Regions from separate parts of the Chromohalobacter sp. HP20-39 genome, predicted to be linked through region 1. Evidence: predicted binding sites of a transcription regulator. Region 1 holds the regulator's gene; the other holds the start of a gene.
The links. Region 1 encodes sigma-54, which starts transcription at its own class of promoters, with help from an activator protein. Its sites were predicted from a motif close to TGGCACNNNNNTTGCTNT; they were not measured.

Region 1 (8,126 bases):
CGAGGCACTGGATATCGCCTATGTCCAGCAAGGGCGGGAGGATAAACTGGTGGCGCTTCAAGCCCTATGTGAACAGCTCGCTCTACCGATGAAGTCAGTCGCCTACTGCGGCGACGACTTGCCGGACCTGACCGCTATTCGCGCCGCAGGGCTCGGCCTGAGCGTGAGCAATGCACCGGACTATGTGCGCGAGCACGCCGACTGGATTCCGTCGCGCCCGGGTGGTCAAGGCGCGGTACGCGAAATCTGTGATGCCTTGCTGAGCTGCCAGGGACACTGGGACGCCAGCCTGGCACCGTACCTTGACGATCTAGAGTGAACAGGACCATGCCGACTTTCTTGTCTTCTCGTAAATGGACGCGCATCGCACTGTTGCTGATCCTCGTCATACTCGGCATCGGTTTGGCTATCGTCGAACAACGTAACACTTCTTCGCCCGGCCCCGTCCCCAGCGACTCCGCCGGTGAGCCGGATTATTACCTCGAGGGCGTCACCATGACGCGCTTCAACGAGCAAGGTATTGCCCACCAGACGCTTAAATCGCCGCGTCTCGTGCACACTCCCGCCGACGATGTCATTCGCGCCACTTCACCGAAAGCTACAATACGTGACGCGGCAGGCCGTCAATGGAATATTTCGGGCGATAAGGGGCGCCTCGGGCCGCAACGCGACCTGCTCACCCTGACCGGCCATGCCCAGCTCGTACAACCCGAGCAGGGCTGGCGTCTCAACACCGACGTGCTGCATTACAAGTCCAGCACTGGCCACGCCTGGAGTGACACCGAGGCCGTGTTGCGGCAGCATGAGCAACGCGTGCGCGGCAATCGCTTCGATGCCTGGATCGACACTGATCAAGCGCGTCTGAGCGGTGATGTGCGAGGTCACCACCCACAGCTTGCCGAGGACGAATCATGATGACACGACCATTGAAGACGGCACTGGTCTGCGCCGCACTGGGACTCGCCAGTCACACGGCGCTCGCACTGGAAAGCGATGCCAGCCAGCCCATCGAGATCGCCGCTGACCAACTGGATCTCGACGACAAGGCTGGCACTGCTGTCTACACCGGCGATGTCGATATGCAACAAGGCAGCATGCAATTGACGGCCGCACGCGTAGAAATTCAACGCAACGCGCAGGGCGAGGTTTCCACGGTCACCGCCCATGGTAGCGATGGCGAACGCGCCTATCTCGAACAAAAACCCGCTCCCGACGAACCCGTGGCCAAAGGCTGGGGCGATACTGTGATTTATCATGCCGCTGAGCGGCGTGTGGAGCTCATTGATCATGCCGAACTTCACCAGGCCGGGGATACCTTCAATGGCGCCTATGTCGAATATTTTCTCGACCGCCAAGAGGTACACGCCCGCTCCGACAATGACGGCAAGGGCGATCAACGCGTACGCATGACGCTGACGCCCCGCGACAGCGAGTGATATATCCGTGACTCCTTCATCCAAGCCAGGCAGGATCCGACACCCATGAAGACCCTGAGCGCCGCCAACCTCGCCAAGAGCTACAAGGGCCGCCGCGTGGTGCATGACATCAGCCTGACCATACGCCAGGGCAGCATCGTCGGTCTGCTCGGCCCCAATGGCGCCGGCAAGACCACCTCGTTCTACATGATTGTCGGACTGGTCGGTGCCGACGCCGGCAGCGTGCATATCGACGAGCGCAACCTGTCCCACGCCGCCATGCACGAACGCGCCCGCGCCGGCATCGGCTATCTTCCCCAAGAGGCATCGATCTTTCGCAAGCTCTCGGTCGCCGACAACATCATGGCGATTCTCGAAACACGCCGCGATCTCGACAAGGCCGCGCGCAAAGCGCAACTCGAACGCCTCCTCGAGGAGTTCCATGTCACCCACATCCGTGACAACCCCGGCATGAGCCTGTCCGGAGGGGAGCGCCGTCGCGTCGAGATCGCCCGCGCCCTGGCCACCGAACCCGCTTTCATCTTGCTCGACGAACCCTTTGCCGGGGTTGATCCGATTTCCGTCGGCGAGATAAAGAGCATCATTCGCCAACTCCGCGATCGTGATATCGGCGTCTTGATCACCGACCACAACGTCCGCGAAACCCTGGATATCTGTGATAACGCCTATATCGTCGGCGACGGACAGATCATCGCCGAGGGGCATGCCGACGCCATCCTCGCCAACCAGAAAGTACGCGACGTCTATCTCGGCCATGAGTTCCGACTGTAAGCGCAAGCTACTGGAACCGCCCTGCGCTTATATAAATGGCACGATTGTTGCTTCCGTTCTTGCAAGTGACGTCGTCGCGGGATAACGTACGGGCACCGTTTCAGGAAGCGACGACCGATTCTCCATGTCCATGAAACCTACGCTGCAGCTTCGCGTCGGCACCCAGCTGACGATGACGCCTCAATTACAGCAAGCCATCCAGCTCTTGCAACTCTCGACGCTGGACTTGCGCCAGGAGATTCAGCAAGCGCTCGACTCCAACCCCATGCTGGAACTCGAAGAGAACTTCGACGAACGCGAGGTCAGCGAATCCCAGCAGGAGGATGACTGGACGGACGACATCCCTGAGAGCCTGTCGCTGGATAGCGAATGGAGCGACACCTATCAAGATGCCGGCTCCTCGCTGACGGGCGGAGGCGGTAGTAGCGAGGAAGGACCCGACATAGAGCGCAATACCGCGCATACCAGCCTGCATGACCACCTGGCTTGGCAACTCGCCATGGCCGACATGACACCGCAAGACCGCGATATCGCCGAGAGCCTGATCGATGCCGTGGGTGCCGACGGCTATCTCACCCTCTCTCTCGACGAACTGGTCGAGGGCCTTCGCGGCCAAGGCCTTTCCGGGCTCAAGACCAGCGATGTCGAACACGTCATGATGCGCGTGCAGCAGTTCGATCCCACCGGTGTCGGTGCCCGCGATCTGCGCGAGTGCCTATTGTTGCAGCTCGGTGCTCTACCCGAGGACATGCCGCTGCTGACCCAGGCCAAACGCCTGGTACGCCAGTTCCTCGAGGCACTGGCCGGCAACGATCGCAAGTTGCTCAAGCGGCGCCTGCGCCTCGACGAGGAGGAACTCGATCATGTCATCGCGCTGGTTCGCACGCTCGATCCACGGCCCGGCCTCGCCTTCGAGGACAGCAGCAACGACTATGTCATCCCCGACCTGATCGCACGCCGCGTTCGACAGGACTGGCGCATCGAGCTCAATCCCGAGGCGCTCCCCCGGGTACGCATCCAGCCGGATTACGCCGCGCTCATCAAGCGCGCCGACAAGAGCGATGACAATACCTTTCTCAAGCAACATCTGCAGGAAGCCAAATGGTTGCTCAAGAGCCTCTCGAGCCGTAACGACACCTTGCTGCGCGTGGGACGGGAGATCATGGCGCGCCAGCTCGATTTCCTGGAACACGGCGAGGAAGCAATGAAACCACTGATCCTGGCCGATATCGCCAGCGCAGTGGATATGCATGAATCGACCATCTCCCGCGTGACCACGCAGAAATTCATTCATACCCCACGTGGCGTCCTGGAGCTTAAATACTTCTTTTCCAGCCACGTCGGTGGTCAAGGCGAAACCGATGCTCATTCCAGCACGGCAATCCGCGCGCGGCTGAAAAAATTGATCGGTGACGAGCCGCCACGCAAGCCTCTATCCGACAGCAAGCTCGTCGACCTGCTGGCCCAGGACGGGATTCAGGTCGCACGACGCACCGTCGCCAAGTACCGTGAAGCGATGGGCATTCCTTCTTCCAGTGAGCGCAAACGACTCGCCTGATGGAGGGCGAGTTGCACGCACTTACCACGCTGCGTAGACTCGCCGCGACCTTTGTCAGCCAACGCCTGCTCAGGGCTATGCAGCGCTCTAAAAAGGGTTACAATCGAAGAGCCAACCGATGGAATAGGAGCGTGCCATGCAAGCCAATATCACCGGTCATCACATCGAACTGACCGATGCTCTACGCGACTACGTCAATGAAAAGCTCGCGCGTCTGGAACGCCATTACGACAACATCACTACCGTCCAAGTCACGTTATCCATCGAGAAAGAACGTCACTTGGCCGCATGCACGCTTCATGCCGCGGGTGCGGATCTTCACGCCGATGCTCAAAGCGACGACATGTACGCCGCTATCGACGCCTTAACCGACAAACTCGATCGCCAACTCGTCAAACACAAGGAAAAGGTGCAGGCACGCGCTCAGGGCGCCGGTGCCCGTTAATCCGCCATGACATTGGAAAGCATCCTACCCCCCGAGCGCGCACTCTTCGGCGTCGCCGGGGGGAGCAAAAAGCGTGTGCTGGAGTTTTTCAGCACCTTCATCGCACAGAACGCACCCAGCCTCGATAGCCAGGAAGTCTTCGGGCGTCTTATCGGTCGAGAACGGCTAGGCAGCACGGGCATCGGCAATGGTGTCGCCATTCCGCATGCGCGCAATCCGCACTGCAAGGAGCCGATCGCCGGCTTTCTCCGCCTGCAGGAGCCCATCGACTTCGATGCCACCGATGGCGATCCCGTCGATTTGATATTCGTCCTGCTGGTGCCGGAAGAAGCCGACGATGCACACTTGTCGTTGCTCGCCCAGGTCGCCGCCATCATGAACGATAGCGCCATCCGCACCCGGCTACGCCAGGCGCAGACCCAACGGCAGCTTTACGACACTCTGATCGAAGCCATCCGACAGCACGATACCAGCGCAAACTGACACCCGCGTAAACTGATACTCGCGCAACACAAGGGGCGCCCATGCAGCTCGTGATCATCAGCGGCCGTTCTGGCTCCGGCAAATCGATTGCCCTGCAGGCACTCGAGGATCTCGGTTACTACGCGATCGACAACCTGCCGGCCAGTCTCATGGCACCTCTGATCGATGAACTGCGTGAAGGTCCGCCGTCGCGCACGCACATCGCGGTAAGTATCGACGCACGTAACCTTCCCGACGCCCTGCGGCGCTTTCCAGTGCTGCTCGAAGAGATTCGCGCCCGAGGCATCCAGTGCCAAGTCGTCTATCTGACCGCCGATTCGCGCATATTGCTGGAGCGATACTCAGCAACGCGCCGTCGTCACCCGCTGACGCGTACCAGTGAAATGACTCTTGCCGAGGCCATTGAGCAGGAGCAGGCGTATCTCTCGTCAATTCGCGATATCGCCGATCTGGTCATCGACACCTCCAATCTCTCGGTCCATGAGTTGCGGGGCCGTATCGCCGAGCAGGTGGCCCGTCACAGCGGCCGACATCTAACATTGACGTTCGAGTCATTCGGCTACAAACGCGGTGTCCCGCTGGATGCCGACATGGTCTTCGATGCTCGCTGCTTGCCCAATCCCTACTGGGACCCTCAGTTGCGCAGTTTCGATGGGCGTGATTCGCAAATCGTCGCGTTTCTCGAAGCCTATCCCGACGTCGGCGCGATGCTCGACGACATCCGCCAATGGCTGGAACGTTGGCTGCCCGCCTATGTGGCCACCAATCGCAGCTACTTGACCGTCGCCATCGGCTGCACCGGCGGCCAGCATCGTTCGGTCTATCTGGTCGAAGGGCTGGCTCGGCATTTCGCGACGCAAATGAATGGGGTGCGCCTGCGCCATCGCGAACTAGGGGTACAAGCGGCGCTGCCGGAGAATGGCGATGCCGCAACGTAAGCTGCAACTCATCAACAAGCGTGGCCTCCACGCACGCGCCGCCACCAAGCTAGTGCAGTGCTGCCAGTCTTACTCGTCGCGTGTACACGTCTTCCATGGCCAACGTGAAGCAGACGCCGCCAATATCATGTCGCTTCTCATGCTGGCGGCTCCCTGCGGGACCGAGCTCGACATTCAAGCAGAGGGCGACGATGCCGATGAAGTACTCGAGGCCCTCACCGCCTTGTTCGAGTCACGCTTCGAGGAAGATGCCTGATTAGCGAACAGTGTTCGTGCCAGCCCGAAGCGATGTTAACATAGCGCCTCGCTTTAGAATCGACAAAGGATGCCGATTCCTCATGAGCCCCAATCATAAGCAACTGCAACCTCGTCTGGATCGGCTCAGCGACGCCCTGGAAAGCGGTGCGTTGGACCAGGCGCGCCGCATGCTCAATCGCGGCCTGGCCCCGGTCGATGTCGCTCATCTGCTCGAGTCGACACCACCACGTGAGCGCAATGTCCTCTGGGAACTGGTCGAGCCCGACCTGCAAGGCGAGGTACTGCAATATCTGGGCGACGATATCCAGAGCGAGTTCCTGAGCCGCATGGATGCCGAGCAGCTCGTCTCGGCGACCGAAGGGCTCGACGTCGATGACCTCGCCGACTTGCTACAACGCTTGCCCAACACGGTCATTCACGAAGTCCTGCAAGCCATGGAGGCGCAGGAGCGCCAGCGCATCGAGACCGTGCTGTCCTATCCCGAGGACACCGCGGGCGGCTTGATGAACACCGACACCATCACCATTCGTCCGGATATTACTCTGGACGTGGTGCTGCGTTATCTACGCCGACACGAGAAACTGCCCGACTCTACCGATACACTGCTCGTCGTCACTCGCCGCGATGAACTGATCGGCACGCTACCGCTCAATTTGCTGTTGGTGTCCGACCCCTCGATTTTGGTCCGCGAGGTCATGAACACCGATTTTGCCTCAGTGCAGGCCACGGCCGCGGATACTGATGTCGCCAGCCTGTTCGAGAAATTCGACCTGATCTCGGCGCCGGTGGTGAGCACCGACGGCGCCCTGCTGGGCCGCATCACCATCGACGACGTCGTCGACGTCATTCGCGAGGACGCCGAGCACCAGGTCATGAGCATGGCCGGCCTCGACGAGGACGAGGACACCTTCGCGCCGGCGTGGCGCACCGGGCGTCGACGTGCCGTATGGCTGGGCATCAATCTGATCGCGGCAACCATCGTGTCGTTCGCTATCGGCCTCTTCGAATCGACCATCCAGCAAATCACCGCACTGGCCGTGTTGATGCCCATCGTCTCCAGCATGGGGGGTATCGCCGGGTCGCAGACGCTGACGGTGCTGATTCGTGGGATCGCCCTGGGACACGTCGGTGGCGCTAACGTGCAGTGGCTGCTGGTCCGCGAAATGCTCTCGGGGATGATGAACGGTGTGCTATGGGCCGTGATCGTGGCGCTGGTTGCTATCGTGCGCTTCGACGACTACAAACTCGGCGGTATCATCGCCTTGGCGATGGTCATCAATCTGACCGTCGCCGCGCTGGCCGGCACCGTGATTCCCGTGCTACTCAAACGCCTGAAGATCGATCCGGCCCTCTCGGGCGGTGTGTTACTGACGACCATCACCGATGTCGTCGGCTTCGTCGCGTTTCTGGGACTGGCCGCCGCATTTTATTGAGGCGCGACGAGCGCCGCGCCATCACATGAGACAATTCACGACGCGGCGCCGAGACCCCGCGTCGCCAAGCGCTTTACTCGCCCGCCACCGTCATGTCATCGATCAACCAGCTCCCGGTATGCACACTGCCTCGCGTATCGGTATCGCTGCCCACGCCCTGGAGATTGGCGAACATATCGCGCAAGTTGCCGGCAATTGTGAATTCCTCGACGGGGTGCTGAATCTTGCCATCTTCAACCCAGAACCCCGATGCACCACGCGAATAATCGCCAGTCACGCCATTGACGCCCTGACCCATCAATTCGGTCACGAGTACGCCACGCCCCATCCGCGCAAGCAATTCATCCCGCGAGGCCAAGGGCGCGTCGATACGCAGGTTGCGCGCTCCGCCAGCATTGCCGGTCGTGGTCATCCCCAGGCGTCGCGCACTGTACGTCGAGAGCATGTAACGCGCCAGATGCCCCTGATCGATGAACACATTATCGCGCGTAGCGACACCGTCGTTATCGAAGGCCGTGCTCGCCATGGCACCATATTCGCGTGGCTGCTCGCGTAGGGAAAACCATTCGGGGAAGACAGTCTCTCCCAGGCGGTCACACAGGAACGATGCCTCGCGATACAGGGCCCCCCCAGCGATGGCGCCCATGAAACTGCCCACCAGCCCACCGGCAAGCTCGGGCGCAAAAAGCACCGGCATCCGCCCCGTCGCCGGTGAGGTGGCCCCCAACCGGGCCAGAGTCTTCTCGGCAGCACGCCGTCCCACTGACTCGGGCGACTGCAAGTCCGCCGGATTGCGCACCGAGG
Region 2 (8,126 bases), on a different contig from region 1:
GTCGCGCGCGCCCATCCGGTGTGGCGAAGCAGCCGTCCTCGAACAGCCGCGCGGTACCGTCTGGCGCGGCCTCGGTCACCGGCCACTGAATTGGCGCCAGGGCATCGTAGGCGGCGCGATCCAGCCCCGCCAGGGCGGAAATATCGAACACACGCGGCACACCATCGGCCCGGTTGGCGTGGCCGGAAAGTCGCGCGTGCTCGACGAAGATGTCGCGGGGATGGCTGTAAGCGAACGCTTCCTCATACCCCAGATATCTGGCGACCTGGGTGATGATCCACCAGTCGTGGCGCGCCTCACCGGGCGGCGGCAACATGCCACGCTGGCGCGAGATCCGCCGCTCGGAGTTGGTCACGGTGCCGTCTTTCTCTGCCCAGGAACTGGCCGGCAGCACGATGTCGGCATACGCCAGAGTGTCGGTATCCGCCATGCATTCGGAGACGATCACCAGCGGGCATTTCGCCAGGGCACGCTTGGCACGGTCGGCATCCGGCAGGCTGACCACGGGATTGGTGGCCATGATCCACAAAGCCTGGATCTCGTCACGCTCGATGGCCTCGAAGAGCTCGACGGCCTTGAGCCCCGGGCCGTCCGGTAGATGAGGCGCATGCCAGAATTCCGTCACCAGCGACTGGGCCCCTGGGGTGTGGTAATCCATATGCGCGGCGAGCTGGTTCGCCAGGCCCCCCACCTCGCGCCCGCCCATGGCATTGGGCTGGCCGGTGATCGAAAACGGCCCCGCACCGGGTAGGCCGAGCTTACCGCCCGCCAGATGGCAATTGATGATGGCGTTGCACTTGTCGGTGCCGCTCGAGGACTGATTGACGCCCTGGGAATACAGCGTCACCACGTGCAATTGCGAGGCGAACCAGTAGTAGAAGGTTTCCAGCGCCTCGGCATCCAATTCGCAATCGTCGGCGATGGCGGCAAGCGTCGTCGCTTCGTTCCGGGCCGCCGCCAAGGCCTCGTCCAGCCCCTGGGTGTGGCGTTCCAGATAGACCGCATCCAGCTTGTCCTTGTCGGCCATGAAGGCCAGCAAGCCATTGAAGAGCCGCGCATCGCTGCCCGGCTTGAGCGGCAGATAGAGATCGGCGACCTCACAGGTATCGGTCACGCGCGGATCGATGACCACCACGCGCAATAACGGGTTGCGCTGCTTGGCGGTGCGCAAACGCTGGAACATCACCGGATGATTCCACGCTAGGTTGGAGCCCACCAGCACCACCAGCTCGGCCTCTTCCAGGTCCTCGTAATTGCACGGTACGGCATCGGCCCCGAAGGCTCGCTTGTACCCCGCCACCGCCGAGGCCATGCACAGCCGTGAATTGGTATCCAGATGCGGCGAGCCCAGAAAGCCCTTGAACAGCTTGTTGGCGGCGTAATAGTCCTCGGTCAGCAACTGTCCGGAGAGATAGCCGGCAATCGCTTCACCGCCGTGACGTTCGCGCACCGCCACCAGGCGGTTCGCCACCTGCGCGAGCGCGTCGTCCCAACTCACCTCGCGTCCATCCACGCGTGGTGCAAGCAGACGCCCGTGATCGCCCAGCGTTTCATGCAACGCCGAGCCTTTCACGCACAGCCGCCCATAGTTGGCGGGATGCTCCCGGTCGCCTTCGACGCCGGTCACGACGCCGTCCTCGAGGGTTGCCGTGACGCCGCAACCGACGCCGCAATAGGGGCAGGTCGTGTGCTGCTGCATGCTATCTCGCCCTCCGCCTGCAAACGCAAGAGGCCCGACCCCGCCGCAGCAGGATCAGGCCTCTTTGCCTGGTAGGACGACCGTGCAGGCCGCCCGCCAATGATGAATTGCGTCTCGCCGCCGTTGGCGTTTTCGGCGCGCCGTGGCCGAAAAAATGACGTACGCCACGTCTGCAAATCCAGCGCCACCTTTGTTCTAATGCCTTTTAAACAACCACTTGCAGTGGTACTTGGTTGTCTTGCATTCCCCTCCCGACATCGAAAGGCACCAGCCTGGTGCAATTTGCTCGCCATGCGCACAGCCAGCGCGCACGTCTCACCATGCACCGCCACCGGCACACCCTGTCGAAATCACCCAAGCGTCTGAAAAGAAAGCCTTGGCGGGCGATTGGCACACCTCTGGCATACATCAGGACAAGGCGGGTCAACGTCGACCCCTTGGGCTTGAGATGCACCATCTCGCGCCGCCGGAGCCAACACACGGCTCATGACAACACGATTACCTTCAGGCAAAGGCGCCTGGCATCCGATTTCCCCATCGGGTGTCAGGCGCCTTTGCGTTTCTGCTGTACATTTTCAGGGAGGCAAGGGGCATGAGCGCAGACGAACATCTAGTGATCGTCGGCAACGGCATGGCCGGGCATCGCTTGCTCGAGCGCGTGCTGGCGCATCCCCATCGGCCGCGTCACATCACCATCCTCGGCGATGAACCGGAGACGGCCTATAACCGCATCCTGCTCTCGCCATGGCTGGCCGGCGAGATGGACCGTGAGGCGCTGACGCTGCGCGAACGTGACTGGTACACGACGCACGGCGTGACCCTGATCGCTGGCGAACGCGTCGCCGACATCGATCGCCAAGCGCGCACCCTGACCACCGACCGGCAACGCCGCCTCGGCTATGACCGACTGGTGCTGGCCACCGGTTCGCAAGCGGCGCGCCCCGGCGTGCCGGGCGACGACCTCGACGGCATCCACACCTTTCGCGACCTGCGTGACGGCGAGCGGCTGGCGCGTCTGGCCGATACCGGCGGCCGCGCCGTGGTACTCGGTGGCGGCCTGCTGGGCCTGGAGGCTGCCGAAGGACTACGCAAGCGCGGCATGACGGTGAGTGTATTGCATCGCAGTCCGCACCTGATGAACCGCCAGCTCGACGTCACCGCCGCCGATATGCTCGCCGACGAACTCCGCGCACGCGGGCTCGACGTCATCACCGGCGCAAGGCTCGCCCATTACGAAGCAGATGCCGAGGGCCGCCATGTGGCCGGCGTGGCACTTGAAGACGGCACCACGCTGGCGGCCGATGGCGTGGTCGAGGCCATCGGCATCGTCCCGCATATCGCCCTCGCCGAGACCCTGGGCCTCGCGACCGGGCGAGGCATCCAGGTCAACGCCTATCTGAGCACCCATGATCCGCGCATCTCGGCGCTGGGCGAATGCTGCGAGTTCGAGGGCACCACCTACGGCCTGATCGAGCCCATCTGGCGCCAGGCCGAGGTCCTCGCCGCACGGTTGTGCGGCGACACCCCCGAGCCCTACCGCGAACGGCCCTGCGCCACCAAGCTCAAGGTTAGCGGGATCTCGCTGTACGCCTTCGGCCCCATCACGCCCGCACCCGAGCACGACGTACTCACTTATCACGACCCGCAGCACGGCGACTACCGCCGCCTGCTGCTGCGCAATGGCCGTCTGGAAGGCGCCGTGCTCTACGGCGATACCACCGCCGGCCCATGGTACTTCCAACAATCCCTCGCCCAGCGCGACCTGAGCACCTGCCGCCAGGCGCTGCTGTTCGGCGAGCACGACGCGCAACCGCTACTCGAGGAGGCCGCCTAGTGCTCCCCAAGACATTTTTCATGCGGCCCGAGGGCTGGCCGGCGCGAAGGTCATTCGTAGCATACAGCGCCTTCGCAATGGCCTTGCCCCGGGCCGTCACGTTTCATCGCCGACATTGGGATAGGAGTTATTATCCATGAGCAAACAACAACTGGTTATCATCGGCAACGGCATGGTCGGCCATCACCTGATCGAGCAACTCGTCGAGCTCGGCGCCCATCGTCAATACGCCATCACCGTGTTCGGCGAGGAACGCCACCCGGCCTATGACCGCGTCCACCTTTCCGAATACTTCAGCGGCCGCGATGCGCAGTCACTGGCGCTCTCGAGTGCCGACTACTACGCCGAACACGGCATCGAACTGCGCCTTCACGACAGCGTGACCGCCATCGACCGCGACGCCGCCGAAGTGGTGACCGATCACGCCCGCTACCCCTATGACCGGCTGGTGCTGGCAACCGGCTCCTATCCTTTCGTGCCGCCGATTCCCGGCAACGAGCGTGAGAAGTGTCTGGTCTACCGCACCCTGGACGACCTCGACGCAATCCGCGACGCCGCCACCGATGCCAATACCGGCGTGGTGGTGGGCGGCGGCTTGCTGGGGCTGGAAGCCGCCAACGCGCTGCGTGGGCTGGACCTGGACACGGCCGTGGTCGAATTCGCGCCGCGCCTGATGCCCATGCAGGTCGATACCGAGGGCGGTGCGCTACTGCGCGAGAAGATCGAAGCACTGGGCGTACAAGTACTCACCGGCCGCGCTACACAGCGCATCGAAGACGGCGAGGCCAGCTTTCACCGCATGGTCTTCCAGGACGACAAAGTGCTGGAAACCGATCTCATCGTGTTCTCCGCCGGCATCCGGCCGCGTGATCAACTGGCGCGTGACTGCGCCCTGGAGATAGGCGAGCGCGGCGGCATCGTCATCGACGATCGCTGCCTGACCAGCGACCCAGCGATCCTCGCCGTCGGCGAAGTCGCCCTGTGGCAGGAAAGCATCTTCGGACTGGTCGCGCCGGGCTATCAGATGGCCAAGGCCGCCGCCGCCACGCTGACCGAAGGCGACGTGACCTTTAGCGGTGCGGACATGAGCACCAAGCTCAAGCTGCTGGGCGTGGATGTCGGCGCCATCGGCGATGCCCATGGCGAACGCACGCCCGGCGCACGCACCTTCCGCTACCTCGATGAGATCAAGCAGGAATACCGCAAGCTGGTGGTGTCCAGCGACGCCAAGAAACTCCTCGGCGCCATGCTGGTCGGCGACAACGCCAGCTACGACACCCTGATGCAGTACTATGCCAACGGCCTCGAACTCCCCGAGGACCCAGCCTCACTGATCCTGCCTTCCAGTGACGGCGCCCCCACCCTGGGGCCGGACGCGCTGCCCGAGACGGCCACGATCTGCTCGTGCCACAACGTCACCAAGGGCGATATCTGCGCCACGCTCGACGCCGGCGCCCTGGATCTGGCCAGCGTCAAGGGCGAGACCAAGGCCAGCACCGGCTGCGGCGGTTGCGCGGCGCTGCTCAAGAGCGTCGTCGATCATGAACTGGAAGCGCGCGGCGTGGAGGTCGACCAATCGCTGTGCGAGCACTTCGCGCACACCCGCCAAGAGCTCTATTCCATCGTCCGCGTGGAAGGCATCAAGACCTTCAGCGAGCTGATCGAGAAGCACGGCACGTCATCCGGTCATGGCCTGGGCGCTTCATCAGCCCCGCAGCTTGGCTCTTCATCAGCCCCGAAGCTCGGCTGCGATATCTGCAAACCCGCCGTGGCCTCGATACTCGCCGCCTGCTTCAACGAACCGATTACCGATGCCGCCCACGTGCCGTTGCAGGACACCAACGACACCTTCATGGCCAACATGCAGAAGAACGGCACCTACTCGGTCGTTCCACGCATCCCCGGCGGCGAGGTCACCCCCGAGAAGCTGATCGTACTGGGCGAAGTCGGCAAGAAGTACGGGCTCTACACCAAGATCACCGGTGGTCAACGTGTCGACCTGTTCGGCGCACAACTCCATCAGCTCCCGGATATCTGGGGCGAGCTGATCGAGGCCGGCTTCGAGACTGGTCATGCCTACGGCAAGGCCACGCGCACGGTGAAATCCTGCGTGGGCAGCACCTGGTGCCGTTACGGCGTGCAAGACAGCGTGGGCATGGCGATCTATCTCGAGGAGCGCTACAAGGGGCTACGCTCGCCGCACAAACTCAAGTTCGCCGTCTCGGGTTGCACGCGCGAATGTGCCGAGGCGCAGAGCAAGGATGTCGGCGTGATCGCCACCGAACATGGCTGGAACCTCTATGTCTGCGGCAACGGCGGCATGCGCCCGCGCCATGGCGAACTCTTCGCCACCGACCTCGACGACGCCCAGCTGATTCGCACCATCGACCGCTTCTTGATGTTCTACATCCGCACCGCCGACCGCCTGCAGCGCACCTCGGTGTGGCGCGAGAACCTGGAAGGAGGACTCGACTACCTCAAGGAGGTGGTGATCGACGATAGCCTCGGCCTCGGTGACGAACTCGAAGCCCAGATGCAGCACGTCATCGACACCTACGAATGCGAATGGGCGAACACCCTGTCCGATCCGGAAAAACTCAAGCGCTTCCGCACCTTCGTCAATGATGACAGCCCCGACCCGGACATTATCGTGACCGAGGAGCGCGGCCAGCTCAGGCCTGCATGAGCTATCAGACAAAAAAGGAGAACACCATGAACACTGCAGCAGCCCTCAAAAGCGACGTGACCTGGAAGACGCTGTGCTCAAGGGCCGATCTGGTGGCCCGCTCCGGCGTCGCCGCCTGGCTGGCCAGCACCGACACGCAAGTCGCGCTCCTGTATCTCCCCGGCCAAACGCCCGAAGTCTACGCCGTGGACAACCACGACCCGTTTTCCAATGCCAACGTCATCGCACGCGGTATCGTCGGCGATATAAAAGGCGAACCGGTCATCGCCTCGCCGATCTACAAGCAGCACTTTCGCCTCGCTGACGGCGTGTGCGTAGAGGACGAAAACGTCCACCTACGTACCTGGGAGGTCAAGCTCGAAGGCGATGACGTCATGATCAGGGCATGACGAAGGACAATGACCTAGGCACTTTTCGGACGATGCCTATTCAGCAATATCACCGTATACGCAGCGTCCCGCGACGAAAGTACGCTGGGGACGCAGGGCGCGATCGAGCAAGGTGATATCGGCGTCGAAGCCCAGCGCCAAGCGTCCCTTGTGAGCATGCAGGCCCAGCACGCGGGCAACGTTAGTGGTCAGCAGCCCCAGCGCCGATTCGAGTGGCAATACCTCGTCATGCACGAGCCGCTGCCAATCCGCGATCAGCGCCGTATTGCGCGCTACCTGCATGCCCACATAGGTACCATCGGCATCGAATTCCGGCAGGCTGCCATTGCAGTCCGAGCTCAGCGTAATGCGTGCCGCGGGCACGCCATGCTCGAGTAGCCGGATCACCGCCTCGTAAGCGGAAAGCCCATCGCCGGCATCTTCGAAGGCGGTGACATCCACGCTCGCACCGAACGTCAGTGCGTAATCCGCCGCCTCCTTGAGCAGCTCAGGGCGGCGATTCACATGGGTCGGAATGATCTGGTCAGGCGGAATCTCGGTATCTTCAAGCAACCGGCGCAGAGGCGCCAAGCCGCGCTTGCCATCGCCAAGATGGAAATGGCAGATGCCCCGTTTGCCGGCCAGCATGGCACCGACTCGCGCTTCGCTCACCAACCGCTCGAGTTCGTCCTGACGCGGCTGGCTAGAGCGGTGATCCGAGATGGCGATCTCCCCCACTCCGATGACCTCGGGGATCCACGCCAGATCGCGCTGAATGTCGCCGGTAAGCGTCGGCGGCGGCACGCGATACGCACCGGTGTACATGTAGGCCGCTAGCCCGTCGACCGCGAGGCCGCGCACCGAAGCCAGCAAATCGGCCGGCGAGCGGCTGATGCTGTCGGTGCCCAACACCCCGACGACCGTGCCGATGCCCATCGACGCGATGTCATGGGCGCTGATCGGCGGACAGCGCGTACCGCAACCACCCTCACCTCCCCCACCGGTGACATGCACATGCTGGTCGATGAAGGCGGGCACGGCGATCAGATGGCGCGCATCCACTTCCCGGATGGGCCAGCCACGGGGGACGTCAAGATCATGCCCCAGCGCCACGATTTTCCCACCGGCCATGAGGATATCCGTCGCCTCGCATCGCTCGGGAGCAAACGCTTCGCCGACACGCAGCAGGGTCAGCGTGTCGGCAGGGCGTGTCTTATCTGAGCTCATGGGCGGGCTCCTTCGCCACCATTAGCAGATACCGGAGGCTCGAAACGCTGCCCGCGCAAACGCTCGGTGACGGCGTCGACATCATCCACCAGCAACACCAGCAGATCACCCTCGGCGGCCTCATCGAGCGCCCGGTTAACCGCATCGATTTCTTGCATGACGATCTCGACCCGACATGCGTCTGGCACCGACGCCGCGCCCGCACGCAGCAAGTCGACGGTCTCGCCCTCGGGGCGCCCGCGCGGGGCAGTATCGCAGAGAAAGACGATGTCATGCATGTTGGCAAGTTGAACGCCCAGCTCGAACAAATCC

Region 2: RVY79_RS10710 (nitrate reductase) is a predicted target of sigma-54. The motif match lies at 1,869-1,886, and genes of this name have one in related genera.

Annotation. Positions count from the first base shown of each region.
Region 1 is NZ_JAWHTP010000003.1:213,228-221,353, reverse strand. Features, by position in the region: gene RVY79_RS07625 (KdsC family phosphatase) at 1-319, shown strand, start outside; gene lptC (LPS export ABC transporter periplasmic protein LptC) at 328-915, shown strand; gene lptA (lipopolysaccharide transport periplasmic protein LptA) at 912-1,436, shown strand; gene lptB (LPS export ABC transporter ATP-binding protein) at 1,482-2,207, shown strand; gene RVY79_RS07605 (RNA polymerase factor sigma-54) at 2,332-3,765, shown strand; gene hpf (ribosome hibernation-promoting factor, HPF/YfiA family) at 3,902-4,210, shown strand; gene ptsN (PTS IIA-like nitrogen regulatory protein PtsN) at 4,217-4,693, shown strand; gene rapZ (RNase adapter RapZ) at 4,735-5,631, shown strand; gene RVY79_RS07585 (HPr family phosphocarrier protein) at 5,618-5,887, shown strand; gene mgtE (magnesium transporter) at 5,970-7,322, shown strand; gene pmbA (metalloprotease PmbA) at 7,396-8,126, opposite strand, start outside.
Region 2 is NZ_JAWHTP010000004.1:257,366-265,491, reverse strand. Features, by position in the region: gene RVY79_RS10710 (nitrate reductase) at 1-1,699, opposite strand, end outside; gene RVY79_RS10705 (NAD(P)/FAD-dependent oxidoreductase) at 2,292-3,533, shown strand; gene nirB (nitrite reductase large subunit NirB) at 3,670-6,219, shown strand; gene nirD (nitrite reductase small subunit NirD) at 6,246-6,608, shown strand; gene iadA (beta-aspartyl-peptidase) at 6,645-7,814, opposite strand; gene cphA (cyanophycin synthetase) at 7,811-8,126, opposite strand, start outside.